Regions from separate parts of the Sporosarcina sp. FSL W7-1349 genome, predicted to be linked through region 2. Evidence: predicted binding sites of a transcription regulator. Region 2 holds the regulator's gene; the other holds the start of a gene.
What was found. Region 2 encodes LexA, which represses DNA repair genes until DNA is damaged. Its sites were predicted from a motif close to CGAACATATGTTCG; they were not measured.
Positions count from the first base shown of each region.

Region 1: the regulator LexA is predicted to act here: its motif matches at 7,048-7,061, upstream of uvrB (excinuclease ABC subunit UvrB).

Region 1 covers NZ_JBBOOK010000003.1:57,615-67,996, forward strand. Annotated here, with positions in the region: gene MKY41_RS18860 (YjcZ family sporulation protein) at 1-39, shown strand, start outside; gene MKY41_RS18865 (hypothetical protein) at 184-369, opposite strand; gene MKY41_RS18870 (HTH-type transcriptional regulator Hpr) at 577-1,158, opposite strand; gene MKY41_RS18875 (YtxH domain-containing protein) at 1,337-1,699, opposite strand; gene MKY41_RS18880 (tryptophan transporter) at 1,832-2,356, opposite strand; gene MKY41_RS18885 (ABC transporter ATP-binding protein) at 2,582-3,331, shown strand; gene MKY41_RS18890 (ABC transporter permease) at 3,315-4,520, shown strand; gene MKY41_RS18895 (IDEAL domain-containing protein) at 4,662-4,904, shown strand; gene MKY41_RS18900 (phosphoribosyltransferase family protein) at 5,099-5,650, opposite strand; gene MKY41_RS18905 (NCS2 family permease) at 5,663-6,736, opposite strand; purine riboswitch at 6,850-6,950, opposite strand; gene uvrB (excinuclease ABC subunit UvrB) at 7,128-9,113, shown strand; gene uvrA (excinuclease ABC subunit UvrA) at 9,120-10,382, shown strand, end outside.
Region 2 covers NZ_JBBOOK010000001.1:1,333,768-1,344,149, reverse strand. Annotated here, with positions in the region: gene mutS (DNA mismatch repair protein MutS) at 1-617, shown strand, start outside; gene mutL (DNA mismatch repair endonuclease MutL) at 622-2,472, shown strand; gene MKY41_RS06720 (glycerol-3-phosphate dehydrogenase/oxidase) at 2,546-4,189, shown strand; gene MKY41_RS06715 (alpha/beta hydrolase) at 4,186-5,106, shown strand; gene miaA (tRNA (adenosine(37)-N6)-dimethylallyltransferase MiaA) at 5,096-6,028, shown strand; gene hfq (RNA chaperone Hfq) at 6,089-6,313, shown strand; gene MKY41_RS06700 (trimeric intracellular cation channel family protein) at 6,364-6,969, opposite strand; gene MKY41_RS06695 (methionine gamma-lyase family protein) at 7,167-8,381, shown strand; gene lexA (transcriptional repressor LexA) at 8,564-9,184, opposite strand; gene yneA (cell division suppressor protein YneA) at 9,364-9,681, shown strand; gene MKY41_RS06680 (YneB family resolvase-like protein) at 9,678-10,340, shown strand.

The DNA.
Region 1 (10,382 bases), on a different contig from region 2:
ATCCTTCTCATTATTGTCGGCGCAGCCTACTTGTATTGATGCAAGATGCTAACTCGCCAATAACCGGGCAAGGTATCGAGTTATGGCCATCCCACTTATGCAGATAAGTGGAAGACGGGCCGATGATCCAGTCGGGATGAAAAAAGTCCATTCCCCAACAACGGGAATGGACTTTTCCAATTATTATGCCTTAAAAAACACTTCGACATAAAAAGATAAAATCAATATCGTCACTAAAATATTGACGGTTTTAAAAATCTTCGGTTGTTTCTCTTCGGGGATTTCCCGGGATTCACAAAGGGCATATGTCATTTTATTTATTTGGAACAGATAAAATAATGAAAACATCACCGTTGCTATTAAGATCAAGCCCCAAACCTCCTCTTCCATCTCCAAAACAATCATAGCGAAGTTCTGTCTGTGCCGCACACGAAGGAGCAGTCACAGAAGTCAAATCTATGTATGTCGAATTGATTCGTTTTCCGGTGCTTACATACTGGGGATTTCTGTCTCGCTCGTGTTCACTCCAAGTGTGTCGCATGCACAATCTGTTCATTCATCATATAGAAAAAGAAGTTATTTTTCAACAGGTGTGCCCGCTTCTACTGGTACGGATTCCTTTTCTTCCTGTTCCACTTCGAACGTATCCTCGATATTCCGGAAACCGCGTTCGAAAATTTCCATAAAATCTTCCCCATAAATGTTCTTGATGACGGACATAACTTCAAGGAATTCAGGAAATTTCCCGTATAGATTCTTGATCGGCATAGAGCCTTCAAGAACGCCATGGTTGGAAGTGTAATAATTCTTGTTCATTTCCAATAGCAGCTCTTTTCCTTCTTCCGTCACTGCGATATAAGTGTTCCGTCGGTCGTCATCTTTTTTATAGAACTGTAAATACCCCCGTTGCTCCAGTTTCTTGGAAAAGTTGAACGCGGTTGAAACATGCATGACTCCAAATTTAGCCACATCGGAAATCGTAGCCCCATCCAGGTGGAAGGCAATCCATAATATATGGTGTTCATTAATATTCAAGTCATAAGGTTTGATCCATGCCTGCCAATCCTTTTCCACCGCTTTCCAAAGTGCTTTGGACATTTGGGCGACCCGCTGGCTAAATATCATGGCTTCCATTTGCGGAAATGAACTCTGTGTCATTTGGACACCTACTTTCTCTTTTCTTAACTTGATTTTATTATAGCAGGAAAGCAAGAAAGAGAGAAGTTGGAATTGAGAAATAACTTTTGTCAGGATAGTAAAATTTATTTTTGACGTTGTATCGTCATAAATCGAGGGAACAAAACAAGGAGACCCTTTGGAAGCGGGTCCCCTAATATTATTTCTGTTGAGCGGCGATGGAGCGCTCGAGGTCTTCGATGGCTGCTTGGATGTCCGCGATTTCTTGTTCCATCCTCATTCTGTGAGGCGCGGCGGCTTGCTGCCAATCCGACACGACTTCTTTCATTTCCTCGATTGTTTCCGGGATGACTTCCTTCGCTTCTTTTTTCAAGTAAGTGATCGAGTCTTTCAGATTATCAAGCTTATCTTTAAGATCTGAAAACTTCTCTTTCATATCCGTCGAAGCGTTTCTGACGGAAGATCGCAGTTCGCTTCCCGATTGTGGTGTTGAGAATAAGACAGTAATGGCGGCCCCCACCGCACCGGTTGCCAATCCGATTAAAAATGTAGATGTTTTCATCGTTCCCGCGTCCCTTCTTTTCTAATAGTGAACGTCTTGTTTACCTCTTCTACTTTAATTAAAACATTTCCCTCTCTTCTGGGCAATTAAAAAAAGCTTTCCACCGGAAGGGGAAAGCTTTTGGATTCATAATTAATTGGTCACTGCCGTTTTCATGGATGTACGTTTCAGCAAAGTCGTTACAATCGGGTAGATGATAAAGAATGCTACACCGTTCATGGCAACCGCTGGAAGCACGACTGTCAGGAATAGGGCACTGAATGGAAGATCGACGCCTAAGATGAAGATGGCGATCGAAAGGAAAATCGTTCCGGATAAAATGGTACCAATACCGGCAAGAACAGTAGAGCCGATCAGATTATTTCTAATTGATTTGAATGCGACGATGATTGCGTAGATAACGAATGCCGTCACCAATTTATCGATTACGTTCGGTACGAACCCACCAGGGAAGCTTGAAAAGATTCCGGAAATGACGCCTGTCGTCCCACCAAGCAAAAATACATTACGTGCTTGCGGGAACAATAGGATTCCGATGAACATCATTGTCAACATGAAATCCGGTTTCATCCCACCGTTATATCCTGGGATTACTAAGTAAAGAGCGGCACCGACAGCAACTAGCAAAGCCATAAAAACTAAATTTTTTGTATTCACTTCTCATCTCTCCTCAACTCGACTCATATTTGGGCCTTCCTGCCGTATCCTCTTGATCGACAGCGAAAACTTATAATTATAGTACATCAATTTCAGACAATACGCAACTACTATATTTTTCATGAATAAAACGGCAAACGCATATTGTGTAGCAAACGACAAATGATGGACAAGGCATTTTCACATGTCTTTTGTTAAAATATATATTATGAAGGGATGATGAAAATGGCAATTCTTGAATTGAGCGATGTGACGGGCGGTTATACGAGAAAGCCCGTCTTGCATGACTTGAGTTTTGAAATCGAAAAAGGAGAACTCGTCGGCCTGATCGGATTGAATGGAGCGGGGAAAAGTACGACGATCAAACATATCATCGGATTGATGGACCCGCATAGCGGGGAAATCAAGGTCAATGGCGTGACGTTCCATGAAGATCCGGAAATGTACCGCAAATCATTCACCTATATTCCGGAGACTCCCATCTTATATGATGAATTGACATTACAGGAACATCTGGAGCTGACGGCCACGGCATATGGATTAGATGAGGAGTTATTCAAGGCAAGGTCGGAAAAATTATTGAAAGAGTTCCGGATGGAGAAACGGCTGAAGTGGTTTCCAGCCCATTTCTCAAAAGGGATGCGCCAGAAAGTGATGATCATGTGCGCGTTCCTCGTGGAGCCTTCCCTCTATATTATTGATGAGCCGTTTGTCGGCCTGGACCCGCTCGGAATCCGCTCCCTGCTTGAACAAATAACCGATATGAAAGAGGGAGGGGCGTCGGTCCTCATGTCTACTCACGTCCTTTCGACAGCGGAGCGCTATTGCGACCGGATTATTTTGCTGCATGAAGGACGAGTGCGTGCGGCCGGTACGATGGATGACTTGCGGAAGGCGTTTGGACAACCTGGGGCCACTTTGGATGATTTGTATATTGCGATGACAGAGGACAATCACGATGAACGGCTTGCGTGAAATTTGGTCCAGCCGGTTCATCCATTATGTCACGGAACTTCAGAAATACTTGAAGTATGTGTTTACGGGCCATTTGGCGATTGTCCTGATGTTTACAATTGGTGCAGGAGGCTATGCATATAGTGAATGGTTGAAGGAGGTCCCGGCCGATTTTCCGGCGGTTCTTATTACTTCCATTGTCATTGCGGCCGTATTGGCCTATTCGCCGGCAGTGACTCTATTGAAACCGGCCGATATGGTATTCTTCCTGCCGTTCGAGGAGAAGATGGGGCATTATATTGGACGGGCCTTGCGCTGGACAACCTTCTCCCAATTGGCGCTGCCATTGATCTTATACATCGTCGCCTTGCCGTTGCTATCGGCGACTGAAACGGGTTCAAAGGTTATCTTACTATGGCTTGCCGTTTTCATCGTTGTGATTAAATGGATTTTCGTCGAAACAGAATATTTTTTCCGTCACACATTTTCCGGTGGAGGCATATGGAAGGACCGGCTGATTCGTTTCGTTTTGGCAGCCCTTTACATTTATTGTTGGCTTGGGCCGTCCCCTGTTGTTGCAGTCGGGTTTTTAGCGTTGATCAGTTTGTATGGAGCGTATTGGCGGAAAAGGAAGAGTGCAAAACCGTTCCCTTATGAGCATTTCATTGAGTTGGAACAAAATCGGATGATGCGATTTTATCGATTCGCCAATTATTTTACGGATGTGCCTCATTTGCAAGGCTCTGTCAGCAGAAGGGGATGGCTTGGTTTCCTGATGGGAAGGCCGCAGTTCCATAACCCGGCGCCCCAATTCTATTTATTGGTCCGGACTTTCATTCGGACGGATGATATTTTCTGGTTGTGGGTGAGGCTGACCGCGCTATCGATCGTAGGAGTCGTCTTAATACCGTTCCCGATCGTTTCGTTCATCTATGTCGGTGCGCTTGCCTTTGCTTCCGCCGTGCAATTAATTCACGCTTTACGGGCAGGCGACGATTTCCGCATGGATCGGCTGTTTCCCGAAAAGGAGGACTCCCGTCCATCGGCAATCCGGAAATTGGTTAGGCTAGTCCAATGGATCCAGATTATATTGGTTGGATTAGCGGCGTTTATAACTTATGGATTGTCAATGACTCCATTATTCATCATAGCCGTCATGCTCATTATTTCCGAGGCTACGATACGATTGACGCAAGAAAAGAAAGAGTGAAATTGGTTAGGAAAGACCTATTTGTAATGAAATTCATTTCAATCTAGTGTAAGTGATTCAAAAGAAGGAATATTCAAAAAACCCTTGCAACTTCCTGTGCGTATTAGATATAATAAATAAAAGGCATCAGAGGTGAGCGAGATGGAAAACAACTATTCGTATGCTGAATTCTTGAAAGCCGTTGGTAAAAACAGTTCATCGCTCCAAGCGGAAAAATTGTTGAATGAAATCTACATGGATCTGTTTCTCAAACATATTCACCGGGAGCAAACGAAAAAAAGGCTCGTACAGTTAATTGATGATGCGCTTGACCGTCGGGATGAAAAGGCATTTCTGTTGTACACAGAAAGCCTTGCTAAATTGGAAAACCAAGAACAAGAATAAACTTGAAACGAAACGCCGCATATGCAACATGCGGCGTTTTAGTATGTAAAAAAAAGGTTCGACCCATAGAAGGCTATTTTAAAGTTACTCTATGATACATGATACATGGTGTACAGCCTATTTTCCTAGCTACCATGTTGCGTCTGATCCACCTAAAAAAAGTCAGCCCATTAGTCAGGCTGACTTTAACTTATTTACTCACCGTTTTCATTCACAATTAGTGGTAGTTTCTCTAGAAAAATGATATCGTCCCGATCGGCTGCGTCGCCTTCTGCTAAAATGGCGGCTTGGGCTACGATGTTTGCGCCTGCGCTTTCTACAAGTTCTGCGAGCGCGCGAAGGGATTCACCAGTGCTGATGACGTCATCAATCAAGGCGACGCGTTTCCCTTTGATGAAATCTGCATCAAGTCGATCGAGGCAGAGGAATTGTTCTTGTTTTGTAGTAATGGAATTTACTTTGGTAATCAAAGGACTCTCCATATAGGATTTCACTGATTTCCTTGCGACGATATAGCGTGGCATTTCCAGAAGTTTTGACAACTCATGGACAAATGGAATTCCTTTTGCTTCAGCTGTGATGAGAATGTCAACGGCTGGCAATTTTTCTACTAGTAATGGTGCAGCGACAGTAACCATTTCTGTATCCCCAAGAAGAACAAAACTTGCAATGCTTACTGACTCGGAAATGGGAATGATGGGAAGCTCTCTTGTTAATCCGCCAACCTCAAGTGTGTATGTTTTCATAGTGATCCTCCATTAGAAACCGAAAAGATTTATTAAAAATTGTATGATGATACCGGATAGCATGCCAAGGAAAGGATCTGTAATAGCAGTGACGATCATGGTGATGCCGCCGACAATACCAGTACCCGCACCTTCACCCGTCAATGCTGTGATAGCATTACTTGGAAGCGTAACGATCGCACCGAGGACGAATAAAAAGCCTGCAATGGAAGCGCTCGGTACATATTTCCCGATCTTAGGAAGTAGACCTGTAACCAAGATAATGGCCATTAAAACCATCATCAAGACCCCGGACCAGACAGCATGAGGTGCACTTGCTGTTGCTGAAATGACAATTTCTACGGGAGCTCCTCCGAATAGGGAAGACACCATGTCCGCTAAACTACTGATAATCGTTATGATATCCACATTGACACTTGAATTCGCGATCTCGCCGTTTATTTTACCGAAAGCGATATTAGCTCCGATGTTTAAACAGACCATTGCCAACGCCCCACGAATGACCATAGGATTTACAATTAATTTTTGTAAGTGAAATCCTTCTTTAATGGCGGGCCGTTCGGTTGAATCCTTGCTTTCTTTTTTCAGAAAAGCATAGACGATGCTGGAAAGGATAACCGATGCTGTAATGGTATAAACTAAATCCTTCGTTGCAAAATAGACGATCAGTGCGCTAAACATAGAAGTAATACCAACGATGCGATCGCTTTTCGCCATATCCCATGCCACTTTAGATAGCATAATTCCCACACCGGCCATCATACCTGTTGTAATAATAGGGCCGATCCAATCAATCAATGACTCCAAAACACCAAAGAGACCGATCACCAAAAGGACGCAGGCTCCGAAGAAAATCATAGAGAGACGTTCTCTCATATTTTTCCCCATTGTTCCAGCCAATGTAATGGTTTCAGCCTGATATGAAATAACCGCAACATTACTCGTTGCCGCATTTCCAAAAGCCCCTACCATAAAAGCAAGTGCTGTTGGAATGGAGGCGAACCCAAACGTTAGTGCAAGCAATCCTTGAGGTAGTGCATTTAATACCCCACTGAGTGCTGCTAGTATATCTTTCCAAATGTCCATCTAGTTCTCCCTTCACTACGCCACCGTACCCGGAAACAACAAAATAGACTATTTGTGATGCACAACTCAAATAAGATGGAGACATTCCAAATAAATTGAAATGTCCCCACGAATAGAAGAAATGTACCAGCCGTAGTAGAACAATTAAGGTTGCTCCGTAGAAACTCCCGAACCAGATTATCAGGATTATACAGGGGTAATAAAATGTAATTTTCGTTATAAAAATAGCATACTCTAAGCGCGTGTACAAGTGTAAAAAAATGTTAATGAATGTTTGCCAAGTAGTAAATGTACAGAAGCAAAAGGTTTGAAAAACACACGTTCGTTTTTATTAGGTGAATAAAAGGGAATGTGATAAAATGGAGGCAATTCATGTTGGGAGTGTTTGATTATGAAGAATTATCAATTCGACTTACAAGCTCCTTATTCACCGTCAGGCGATCAACCTTCGGCCATCTCCAGTTTAGTGGAAGGGCTGGCGAAAGGGAAAAAACACCAGACTTTGCTGGGAGCGACTGGAACAGGCAAGACGTTCACCATTTCGAACGTCGTGAAAGAAATTAATCGACCAACCTTGGTCATTGCACATAATAAAACATTGGCAGGTCAGCTATATAGTGAGTTTAAGGAGTTCTTTCCGAATAATGCGGTAGAGTACTTTGTCAGTTTCTATGATTATTATCAGCCGGAAGCGTATGTCCCTCAAACAGATACGTACATTGAAAAAGACTCCAGTATCAACGACGAGATCGATAAATTGCGCCACTCGGCCACATCGTCTTTGTTCGAACGGAATGATGTCCTGATTGTCGCATCCGTATCATGCATCTACGGCCTCGGTTCGCCGGAGGAATACCGGAACCATCTCATTTCGTTGCGTCCGGGCATGGAAATCGAACGGAATGTGTTGCTTCGGAGATTGGTGGACAACCTGTATGAGCGCAATGATGTCAACTTCACTCGAGGAACGTTTCGGGTGCGCGGAGACGTCGTGGAAGTACTCCCAGCCTCACAGGACGAACATTGCTTGCGTATCGAATTTTTCGGGGATGAAATCGAACGGATTCGCGAAGTCGATGCGTTGACGGGAGAAATTTTGGGAGAACGGGAACATGTCGCCATCTTCCCGGCTTCCCACTTCGTCACCGGCGAAGCGAAAATGGTGAAGGCAATCGAGAATATTGAAATTGAATTGGAAGAGCAATTGAAGATTTTACGGGAACAGGACAAGCTACTCGAAGCGCAACGCTTGGAGCAACGCACGCGTTACGACCTTGAAATGATGCGTGAAATGGGCTTCTGTTCCGGGATTGAGAACTACTCCAGGCATTTGACGCTGCGTCCGCCTGGTGCAACACCTTACACCCTCCTAGACTATTTTCCAGATGACTTTTTAATTGTGGCGGATGAAAGCCATGTCACTTTGCCGCAAATCCGCGGTATGTACAACGGGGACCAAGCGCGTAAAAAAGTGCTGGTCGACCACGGTTTCCGACTGCCCTCCGCATTGGATAACCGGCCGCTCATGTTCGAAGAATTCGAACGGTATATCCACCGGGCCATCTATGTGTCCGCCACTCCAGGACCATATGAAATCGAACATACGCCGGAAATGGTGGAGCAGATTATCCGTCCGACCGGCCTGTTGGATCCGATTATCGAAGTCCGTCCGATTGAAGGCCAGATTGATGACCTACTGGACGAAATCCAACAGCGGGTGGAAAGGAACGAACGAGTGCTCATCACTACGTTGACCAAGAAAATGTCCGAGGACCTGACAGACTATTTGAAAGATGTTGGCGTCAAGGTCAATTACCTTCATTCTGAAATCAAAACGCTTGAACGGATTGAAATCATCCGGGAGTTGCGGCTCGGTACGTACGATGTCCTCATCGGCATCAACTTGCTGCGGGAAGGGCTGGATATCCCGGAAGTGTCATTGGTCGCCATCCTCGATGCGGATAAAGAAGGGTTCCTCCGTTCCGAACGGTCGCTGATTCAGACGATCGGCCGCGCAGCGCGGAATTCGAACGGACATGTCATCATGTACGCGGATCGGATGACCGACTCGATGACAAAAGCAATCGAAGAAACGAAGCGGCGCCGTGAAATCCAAATGGCGTACAACGAAAAACATGGCATCATACCGAAGACAATCCAAAAAGAAGTACGTGATGTCATCCGGGCTACACAAGTGGCGGACGAAGCCGTGTCCTATATCGATAAAGTGACAGAAGGAAAGAAATTGACGAAAGAAGAGAAGACTGCACTTCTTGCGACGTTGGAGTCTGAGATGAAGGAAGCGGCTAAAGCGCTTGACTTTGAACGCGCTGCCGAATTACGCGATACCATTTTGGAATTGAAAGCGGAAAGGTAGATAGCAATGAAAAATACTGAAATTGTCATACAAGGAGCACGGGCGCATAATCTCAAAAATATTGACGTCCGCATCCCGAGGGACCGGCTCGTCGTCATGACGGGGCTATCCGGTTCAGGAAAGTCCTCTCTTGCATTCGATACGATCTATGCAGAAGGACAGCGCCGATACGTAGAATCGTTGTCGGCCTACGCACGTCAATTTCTTGGCCAGATGGACAAGCCGGACGTCGATGCGATTGAAGGGTTGTCCCCCGCGATTTCCATCGATCAGAAGACAACGAGCCGTAATCCGCGTTCCACCGTCGGAACTGTAACGGAAATCTATGATTATTTGCGTCTTTTATTCGCACGGATTGGAAAGCCGATTTGTCCGATTCATGGGACTGAAATATCATCTCAAACGGTGGAGCAAATGGTGGATCGGCTGATGGAACTGCCGGAGCGTACCAGGATCCAAGTGCTGGCGCCCGTCGTCTCGGGCCGTAAAGGGACGCATGCCAAACTGATTGAAGATATTAAGAAGCAAGGGTATGTCCGTATCCGGGTCAATGGGGAAACGATGGATCTGGATGACAATATCGAACTCAATAAAAATAAGAAACATTCGATTGAAGTGGTCATTGACCGGATTGTCATCAAAGCCGATATTGAAGCCCGCCTGAGCGATTCGCTTGAGTCTGCACTCCGTCTGGCAGAAGGGACCGTGCTGGTCGATGTGATTGATGGAGAGGAAATCCTGTTCAGCGAACATCACGCTTGTCCGCTATGCGGGTTTTCGATCGGTGAGTTGGAACCGAGGATGTTTTCATTTAACAGTCCGTTCGGTGCTTGTCCGGAATGCGATGGGTTGGGATCGAAACTGGAGGTCGACGCCGAGTTGGTCATCCCGGATTCGTCCCGTTCGTTGAAAGACCATGCCATCGCTCCGTGGGAACCGACGAGTTCGCAATACTACCCCGAATTGTTGAAAACGGTGGCGGAACATTTTGGGATTCCAATGGACGCGCCTGTCAGTGAGTTGCCGGAAGAGGACCTCAATAAAATACTTTACGGTTCGAAGGATGAAAAAATCCGTTTTCGCTACACGAATGAGTTCGGAGGAACCCGGGACAACAACATTTACTTTGAAGGGGTGCTGGCCAATGTCGCGCGCCGCTTCAAGGAGACATCTTCCGACTTTATCCGGGAACAGATGGAGAAGTACATGGCGCAGCGACCATGTCCGACATGCCATGGCTACCGCCTCAAAGAAGAGACGTTGGCAGTG
Region 2 (10,382 bases):
CGGCGGATGATCTGGCGTCCGGCCAAAGTACGTTCATGATGGAAATGATGGAGTCGCAGCATGCCATTGCGAATGCGACGGAAAGGAGCCTGCTGTTATTCGATGAAATCGGACGAGGCACTTCCACATATGACGGCATGGCGCTCGCCCAGGCAATGATGGAGCATATCCATCATGAAATCGGAGCCAATACGTTATTTTCCACTCATTATCATGAACTGACCCAGTTGGATAAGGAACTGGATCGGTTGGAAAATGTTCATGTTGCGGCGATGGAGCAGGACGGGAAGGTCGTTTTCCTTCATAAAGTGATGGCCGGGGCGGCAGATAAAAGCTATGGGATCTATGTCGCCGATCTCGCAGGACTTCCGGCACCGTTGCTGGAGCGGGCAAAATATTTGCTCGACCATTTCGAACGGGAGGAACCGGTTCGGGAAAGCGAGCCGGAGCAACTGACATTCTTTGATCTGTCCCAAGAGGAGAAACCGGCATTGTCGGCCGAGGAGCAGGCGGTGCTCGATGGCATCAAACAAACCGATATTTTGAATATGACGCCGATGCAGGCGATGCAATTTGTTTATGAACTGAAGGAAAAGCTACAAACGTCGAAAGGGTGAGACTATGGACATTATCAAAGTGATGGACGACATGCTTTCCAATAAGATTGCGGCGGGAGAAGTTGTCGAGCGTCCGGCGTCCATCGTGAAAGAGCTTGTCGAGAATGCCATCGACGCCGGAAGCACCATCATTGAAATCACGTTGGAAGAAGCGGGACTGACGTTCATCCGGGTGACCGACAATGGCAAGGGGATGTCCCGCCAAGATGCGGTGCAGGCGTTCGAACGGCATGCGACGAGTAAAATCGATAATGAACATGATCTCTTCCGGATCCGGACACTTGGCTTTCGCGGGGAAGCGCTCGCGAGTATTGCGGCGGTGTCAAAAGTGGCGCTGTTCACCTCGGACGGGGAGACGACCGGTACGGAAGTCCAGTTGGATGGAGGCCGCCTGACGAAACATCAGGATGCGCCTTTCCGGAAAGGGACGGATATCACGGTTTCCCAGTTGTTCTTTAATACGCCCGCCCGATTGAAATATATGAAGACGATTCAGACGGAGCTCGGGCATACGATCGATTTGGTCAACCGCCTCGCGTTAAGCCATCCGGATATTTCATTCAAACTGGCGCATGCGAGCCAAGTGATCTTGCGGACGTCGGGAAACGGGGATCAACGCCGGGTGCTATCCGATGTGTACGGAATATCGGTCGCGAAGAAGATGATTCCGTTTGCCGGTAGCAACGCCGATTACAGCGTGCAGGGCTATGTCAGTCTGCCGGAGATGACGCGCGCGTCCCGCAATTATATGACGCTGATCGTCAATGGCAGATGGGTGAAGAGCCATCCCGTGAACCATGCCGTGCTTGACGCATTCCATACGTATTTGCCGATCGGCCGTTTTCCGATTGCCGTCATCAACATCGAGGGGGACCCGCTGCTGACTGATGTCAATGTGCATCCGGCCAAGCAGCATATCCGCATGAGCAAGGAAGGGGAATTGCTCGTCTTGCTGAAGGAAGCGATCCGGGAAGCCATCAAGAAACAGGTCATCGTCCCGGATGCCATCAAAAAGGAGCCGGTTGTTAAAAGGCATTCCGAGCAAGTGAATATTTGGGAGGATTTCCGCCCTGCCCGTACAGCTTCGGCTGTCGTCACGCAGACAATTCCGCAACCAACTGAAACGGCGGCCCCCCCAGAGGAACCGGCTATTATGGAGGTGGCCCGAGAGCTGGAAGAATCAACCCCTTGGGTGGTGAATGAAACAGCAAGCGCCTTGGAAACGGTCGAGGAACCCGCCGAACTTGAAGCGGAATCCGAACAAGATAAGAGGTTTCCGTCCCTCGTCCCGGTCGGGCAAGTGCATGGGACGTATATCATAGCGCAGAATGAAGATGGGTTCTTCATGATCGATCAACATGCCGCTCAAGAACGGATCAAATATGAATTTTTCAGGGATAAACTGGCCAAAGCTGAGAATGGGGAGCGTCAGTTATTATTGATCCCACTCATTTTCCATTACTCGGCGGATGAAAGGGCGAAAATCGAGGAAAACCGGGAGCATTTGGAAGAGGTCGGCATTTTCCTGGAGGAGTTCGGTCCGTCGTCATATGCCGTGAAGGAGTATCCTGCTTGGTTCCCGTCCGGGGAAGAGGCGGCGATCATCGAGGATATCATCGAGCAAGTGTTGAACACCCGGAAGATTGACATTGGGAAGCTCCGTGAAGAGGCGGCGATTCTCATGAGCTGCAAACGGTCCATCAAAGCGAACCACTACTTGACGATTGCCGATATGGAACGGCTGCTAGAGGATTTGGCCAAAGCCGAGAACCCGTATACTTGCCCGCACGGCAGACCGGTTCTCATCCATTTCACAACGTATGAAATCGAAAAGATGTTCAAACGCGTCATGTGACAACAAAAGCGGGAGGACGCTCGGAGCTGGACAGGGCACCCTAGCTTTGAAGCAGTAAATAAGGAGTGAGCGTATGTTTTCAGCTGTGCAACGGCCCCGAACCGCCCGTTTGATGGCCGATCATCAATTCGACCTGCTCGTCATCGGCGGAGGCATCACCGGGGCGGGGATTGCCTTGGATGCAGTGACTCGGGGATTATCGGTCGCTTTGGTCGAGATGCAGGACTTTGCCGCCGGAACATCGAGCCGCTCGACCAAGCTCATCCATGGCGGCTTGCGCTATTTGAAGCAATTGGAAGTGAAAATTGTAGCGGAGACCGGGCATGAACGGGATATCGTCTATCGGAATGCCCTTCATGTGACCGAGCCGGAGCGGATGCTTCTTCCATTTTACAAAGGCGGCACGTTTGGCAAATATATGACATCAGCGGGTTTATTCGTCTATGATCTGCTGGCTGGGGTAAAGAAGGACGAGCGCCGGGAAATGCTGACACCCGAAGAGACGCTTCTGATGGAGCCTTTGCTCAAACGGGATGGATTGTTGGGCGGAGGCCATTACGTCGAATACCGGACGGATGATGCCCGCTTGACGATCGAGACGATGAAAAAAGCGGCAGAACGAGGAGCGTTATGTCTGAATTACGCCAAAGCCGAACAGTTTATATATGACAGCGGCAAGGTGATCGGCGTGACGGTCCACGATTGCTGGGAAAGCCTGACGTTCCCCGTCCATGCGAGCGTCGTCGTGAATGCAACGGGGCCATGGGTTGATGAAGTGCGGGAAAAGGATGCCTATTCCAATGATAAGCGTCTGCGTTTATCGAAAGGGGTTCATCTGGTCATCGATCGGTCGGTGTTCCCTTTGCACCAAGCGATTTACTTCGATGCGCCGGACGGCCGGATGATCTTTGCCATCCCACGAGGGAACAAGGCATATATTGGCACAACGGACACGTTTTACGAAGGGGATCCCGCGAACCCGTTGGCGACGGAGGAAGATGTCCGTTATTTACTAGAAGCGATGCATCATCTCTTTCCCGAGGTTCCAATCAGGCGGACCGATGTGGAGTCGACATGGGCGGGCGTCCGGCCGCTAATATTCGAAGACGGCAAGGATCCGTCGGATATTTCGAGGAAAGACGAAGTATGGGAAGCGGATAGCAGGTTGATTACGATTGCGGGTGGCAAACTGACGGGCTACCGGAAAATGGCCGAGACTGTGGTGAACCGGGTCACAAAAAGGCTGCATGCGGCATCTGCCGGACCGTGCGTGACAGAGCATCTTCCATTGTCGGGCGGGAATTTCCGGGATGATCGGCATTACCGGGATTTCATTGAAATGAAAGGGAACGAAGCAGTCCAATTTGGGCTGTCACCCGAGGAAGGGCGTCGGCTGGCCGCGTTTTACGGGACCAATGTCGATCCGGTGTTCCTGTATGCTCATGCGTTGAAAAAGGAAGGGAGCGCGTTGCCGGTTTCATTGAAGGCGGAGATTTTCTATGCGATCCATCATGAAATGGTGTTAACGCCGTCCGATTTCTTCATCCGGCGGCACGGGGATCTGTACTTTCATATCGATCGGGTCAAAACTGTCAAAGAAGCAGCAACAGCCTTCATGGCACGGCTGCTCTCCTATTCGAAAGCCCAGGAGCACCGATTGCTGCAGGAGTTAAACCTTCATCTCGCGGAAGCGGAACTTAAGGGGGGAACGGATTGAATGAACTGCAAATAGCTGCTTCGGATGGGTTTTTGATTCATGCATTCGTCTTGGAACCGAAAGGGGTTCCGCGCGCGCATATTCACCTGATCCATGGCATGGCGGAGCATATCGACCGATACGAAGAGTTTGCAAACTACTTGGCGGGGCATGGGTATCTCGTTTCCGGACATGACCATCGGGGGCATGGCAGGACGGTCGATCAGAACGGCAAGCCGGGGCATTTGGCGGATGCAGATGGGTTCGCTCGTGCAGTGCAGGACAGTTACGAAGTGATCCACTCAATCCGGGTGCAATATCCGGCACCCCGTTTTGTTTTATTTGGCCATAGTATGGGGTCTTTCGTCGCGCGGCGCTACATCCAGCTGCATGGACCGGAAGTGGAATTGGCGATTCTGTCCGGGACGGGCGGGGATCCGGGGCTTGGCCGGGCAGCAGGGCAATTAGCGGCTTACTTGTCGGGGAAAAAGAGCGGTTTCGACGAGCCGAATCCTTTTGTCAACAAGCTCATCTTCGGCAGGTATAATAAAAACATCCCCGCTGCGATCTCGCCATTCGATTGGCTGTCGACGGATGCAGAGGCGGTGGAGTCGTATGTCAACGATCCGAAATGCGGCATCGTCCCGACTACCCGGTTCTTTGCTGATCTGTTCGATGGGCTTGCCGTCATCAATAAAGCGAATGAAATTGCCAAAGTCCCGAAAACGTTGCCGATCCTTCTCTTTTCGGGAGATGCTGATCCAGTAGGAGGCTATGGGAAAGGCGTGTGGGAAACTGCCCAGCAATACGATGATGCGGGAGTCCAAGATGTGACGGTCCTGCTGTTCGAGGGCAAGCGCCATGAGATGCTGCATGAAACGAACCGGCAGCAAGTGTTTGAACTAGTGGAGGAATGGATGAGAAAACATGAAAACTGAGTTGGATGTCTTGGCCATCGTCGGACCGACCGCTTCCGGCAAGACAGCGTTGAGCGTCGAGCTGGCGAAGCGGTTCGGCGGGGAAATCATTAATGGGGATTCCATGCAGGTATATAAAGGGCTCGATATCGGTACGGCCAAGATCACCTTTGAGGAAATGGATAGCGTGCCTCATCATTTATTTGATTTCAAAGAGCCGGATGAGCCGTTTTCGGTTGCCAATTATCAGAGAGCGGTGAGGGGTTGCATTGACGAGGTGCAGCAACGTGGGAAATTTCCGATCATCGTCGGCGGGACCGGATTGTATGTTCAGTCGGTCCTGTTCGATTTCCGATTCACGGAAGAGGCGGCCGATTTGGAAGTGCGGGAGCGGCTTGAGCGGGAACTGGAAGAGCAAGGTGCCGCCGCATTGTATGAACGGTTAGTTGCCGCTGATCCGGCAAGTGCAGAGAAGATCCACCCAAATAATCATCGACGGCTCATCCGGGCGCTTGAAATCATCGAAGTGACCGGGAAGACGAAGGCGGACCATGAGGATGATGCGGGGCGGGCTCCTTTGTACCGCCATTTGATCATCGGGCTTGATATGGACCGGGAGCTGTTATATGAACGTATCAATCTCCGGGTCGATTTGATGATGGAAAACGGGCTTCTCGATGAAGTGCGAAGTTTATGGGAGCAAGGAATCCGCGGAGTGCAGTCCGTGCAGGCGATCGGGTACAAGGAGTTATACAGTTATTTGGAAGGCGAGACTACGCTCGAAGCCGCTGTCGAAGCGATCAAGAAAAACACACGGAATTACGCCAAGCGACAATTGACGTATTTCCGCAACAAAATGGAAATCGCTTGGTTTGACGCAGAACAAGGGACAACGGAAATTCTAGAGAAAATATCTGAATTGATGAAGGATTTTGAAAGGTAGAAGCGAATTAAGTACAATAGGTAATAGAAATATAGGCTGGACAACGGGAGGATTCGACAAATGGCGCAAGGAAATATGCAGGATGTTTTTTTAAATTCGTTACGGAAAAACAATACATTTGTAACGGTATTCTTACTGAATGGATTTCAATTGAAAGGACTTATCAAATCGTATGATAATTACACGGTTCTGCTTGAATCAGACGGCAAACAGCAATTGATCTACAAACATGCGATTTCTACATACGTCCCATCCAAACCGGTCGTATTGAAAGAAGATGAATAAGGGGAAAAGCGGAATTGGGTCTGGTTGGTGCCCGGTTCCGTTTTTTGTATTTATTCCTTCTGCAGTTTTCCTTTCGGTAATTTGATTTGAAAAACGACCGACAGGATGCGCAATCCAGCGGTCACGATCAACAAGCAATAAAGAGCGAGATCGCTTTTGAATAGCCCCAGTCCAACAAGAAACCCGGCCAATGCGGCCCAGCTTGCGTAAATTTCATCTTTGAAGACGAGCGGCTTTCGGCCTGCCAGGATATCCCGCAAAACGCCGCCCCCCGAACCCGTCAACACTGCGGCTACGATGACCGCAAACAAGGACATGTCCAAATCGATGGCAAGCATGGCCCCCTGGATGGCGAACGCGCCGAGTCCGATCGCATCGAAATAGGAGCCCCACCGGTTCCAAGGGGACAGAACGTATTTGGAGAAAAAGAAAATGAGGACAATCAAGAACGTCGCCACAAAAAACAGGAAATGCTGGCTCCATAATACATCCACCGGCACGCCGATTAGCACATTCCGCATCGCACCCCCGCCAAAAGCAGTGATCATGCCCAATATATAGACACCCAAAAAATCATAATCCTCTTCCATTGCGACAATTGCCCCTGATATGGCAAATGCCGCAGCCCCGATAAAACTGAACACATCCCAAGCCAAAAGAGCCCCTCCATTCGAAAGCCCGGTCCATTAAGATTCTATTGTTTACAATATTGCATAATCTTCCTGTGGAGTAAAGCCGCATCTTGACCTCTGGCAAAGGACTGTTAAGATGGGAAAGAATACTTAAAAGAATGGGGAATATCAATATGCAAGTGGAACGATATGATGAATCACTTTGGGAACAAGCGGAAGCCATGGAACTGAAACTGGCTCCGTACTTCAAGACGATTGAACGAACTGCGTTTACCAATCAGCGGAAAGTGCTCGCCGCTTTCCGTCATAATAAAGTGAGCGATTTCCATCTGACCGGCTCGACTGGATATGGTTATGACGACAGCGGCCGGGATGTGTTGGAACGCGTGTATGCCGATGTATTCGGCGCAGAAGCTTGTCTCGTACGCAATCAGATCATCTCCGGAACGCATGCAATTTCCATCAGCCTGTTCGGTATTTTACGCCCCGGCGATGAACTGCTGTACATTACAGGAAAACCGTACGACACGTTGGAGTCGATCGTATCCGGGAAAGGGAAGGATACCGGCTCGCTTGCCGACTATGGGATCGGCTATCGCCATATCGATTTGCTGGAAGATGGCTCTGTCGACTTTGATCAAGTGGCGACGAGTATCAAGCCGACTACGAAAATGATTGGCATACAGCGCTCGAAAGGATATTCGGACCGCCCTTCCTTCACCGTTGGACAGATTGAAGAAATGGTGCGTTTTGTGAAAGACATCCATCCGGAAGTGATCGTCTTCGTCGATAATTGCTACGGCGAATTTGTCGAGGAGCAGGAGCCGACCGAGGTCGGAGCAGACTTGATGGCGGGCTCTCTCATTAAAAACCCGGGTGGGGGATTGGCACGCACCGGCGGATACATCGCAGGCAAAGCAGATCTTGTGGAAAAATGTGCATACCGGATGACGTCGCCTGGGCTCGGAGCGGAAGCGGGTGCTTCGCTTGATACGCTATTGGAAATGTATCAGGGTTTCTTCCTAGCGCCTCATGTCGTGAGCCAAGCGCTAAAAGGGGCTTTATTCACGGCTGCGTTGTTGGAAAGCTACGGCATGCGGACGACGCCCCATTATTCGGAGAAACGGACCGATTTGATCCAATCGGTGTCGTTTGATACGGCGAAGCAGATGATTGCATTTTGCCAAACGATCCAAGAGAACTCGCCAATTGATGCGCATTTTGCGCCGGAGCCGTCCTATATGCCGGGCTACGCTGACGATGTCATCATGGCGGCCGGCACTTTCATCCAAGGTTCCAGCATCGAATTGACCGCAGACGGCCCGATCCGTCCCCCATATACGGCGTACGTCCAAGGTGGATTGACGTATGAGCATGTGAAAGCCGCAGTGCTGGCCTCGACATGGAAGCTGGTTCAAGGGAACTTGCTAGGGTAGTAAGCGTTGGAGGGGGGACTGACATGACTCGTGCGAACTGTCGTGGAGAAAGTTGGAACTGTCATGGCAATCGGCCGAACTGTCATGGCTAACATGGATACTATCATACCCCCTTCTCCCCCCTTCAACCAAAAAAGAGCTGCCTACTACGCCATTTAAGCGTAGGGCAGCTCTTTTTACATTCAATGAATCATACGATAAACGCCGACGACTTTTCCAAGGATGGTGACATTGTTAACGATGATCGGATCCATGGAAGGGTTCTCCGGTTGAAGGCGGAAATAGTCTTTCTCTTTAAAGAACCGTTTGACCGTGGCTTCGTCTTCATCCGTCATGGCAACGACGATTTCGCCGTTCTGGGCTGTTTGCTGTTGCTTGACGACGACATGATCCCCGTTCAAGATTCCCGCGTCAATCATACTTTCCCCGACAATCTCCAGCATGAACAGGTTATCTTCGCTCGTGCCGAATGATTCAGGAAGGGGGAAATACTCCTCAATGTTTTCCACAGCAGTGATCGGAAGCCCCGCTGTAACTTTCCCGACAAGCGGAACATGAAGCACTCCCGGTTTCATCGCATCGAGCCCTTCCGGATCGAGCACTTCAATCGCGCGCGGTTTCGTAGGGTCCCGGCGGATATACCCTTTGCTTTCCAGCCTTGCCAAATGGCCATGGACAGTAGAACTGGATGCAAGGCCGACCGCTTCCCCGATTTCACGAACGGATGGCGGGTACCCTTTCGCTCTGACTTCATCTTTAATGAAAGTCAAAATATCCTCTTGCCTCTTTGAAATCTTCTTCAAATCATTCACCTCTCAACTAACAATCTAGTAAATTATAGGTTTTCTTAATTTCCAGTATAACAGGTGTTCGGCTAATAAGCAAACGCAAGTTCGAAAAAAGAGGTTGACAAGTACGAGTGTATGTTCGTATAATGAGAACAAGTATTCCGAACTTATATTCGTACGGGGGGATTTTTAACATGGCTTTCATTAAAAACAACTCTTATATCATACTTATTTTTGCTATTTGTATCGGTGCGACATTGGTGGGAACGTATAAAATGGCGAAAGAGCAGTCTTATACGGAAATCACCATTACGGAAGGCGACACGCTTTGGGGACTTTCATCTGTCTATTCAACTGATGATATGCCGAGGGACCAATGGATACGGGAAGTGATCGCGATGAATGATCTTTCGAATGACATGATCGTGAAAGGCGATACGCTGCGCCTGCCTGTCGGGGAAGTGGACTTGCCTCATATAGGAAAACATCAGATGGCGGGGATCGGACAATGAGCCTGGACGTGAAAACATGCGTTATTTATTGCCGTGTCAGCACGGAAAAAGACACTCAGGAAATGTCGTTGAGCCGGCAGAAAGAGGAATTGGAGGCGTTAGCCGGACAACTGGGCTTCCAAATGATAGAGGCGTTTGTCGACAAGCATAGCGGGTATGATATAGAAAGGGAAGGCTTGCTGCAACTCCTCGACTATGTGCGTGATGAAGGGATCGATGCCGTCCTTGTCCAGGATGAGACGAGGCTGGGCCGGGGGAATGCGCGGATGGCCATCCTGCACTTGCTGGCTAAGACGGATACCGCCATATATTCGCATCACGATAACGGTCCCATCGCTCTCAATGAAATGGATACGATGCTTCTGGAGATTTTGTCGATTGTCGAAGAGTATCAGCGCAAGCTCCATAACGCAAAGATCCGACGAGGGATGCAACGCGCGGTCCGGGAAGGGTATCGACCGGAACGAAATTTGAAAAACAGGGGTAATATGGAGGGGCGAGAAAGAATCGAGGTCCCGATTGGCGAGATTGTGGCGTTGCGTGAAAAAGGGCTGACATACGAAGAGATAACAGGCGTTTTGAAAGGATTAGGCCATGACATCAGCAAGGCGACGGTCCATCGGAGATATAAAGAGTATGAGCTAGGGCGCGAAGGCTAATTGATTGCACTTTCCGCCCAATTTGTATACGTTTCTCTTAAG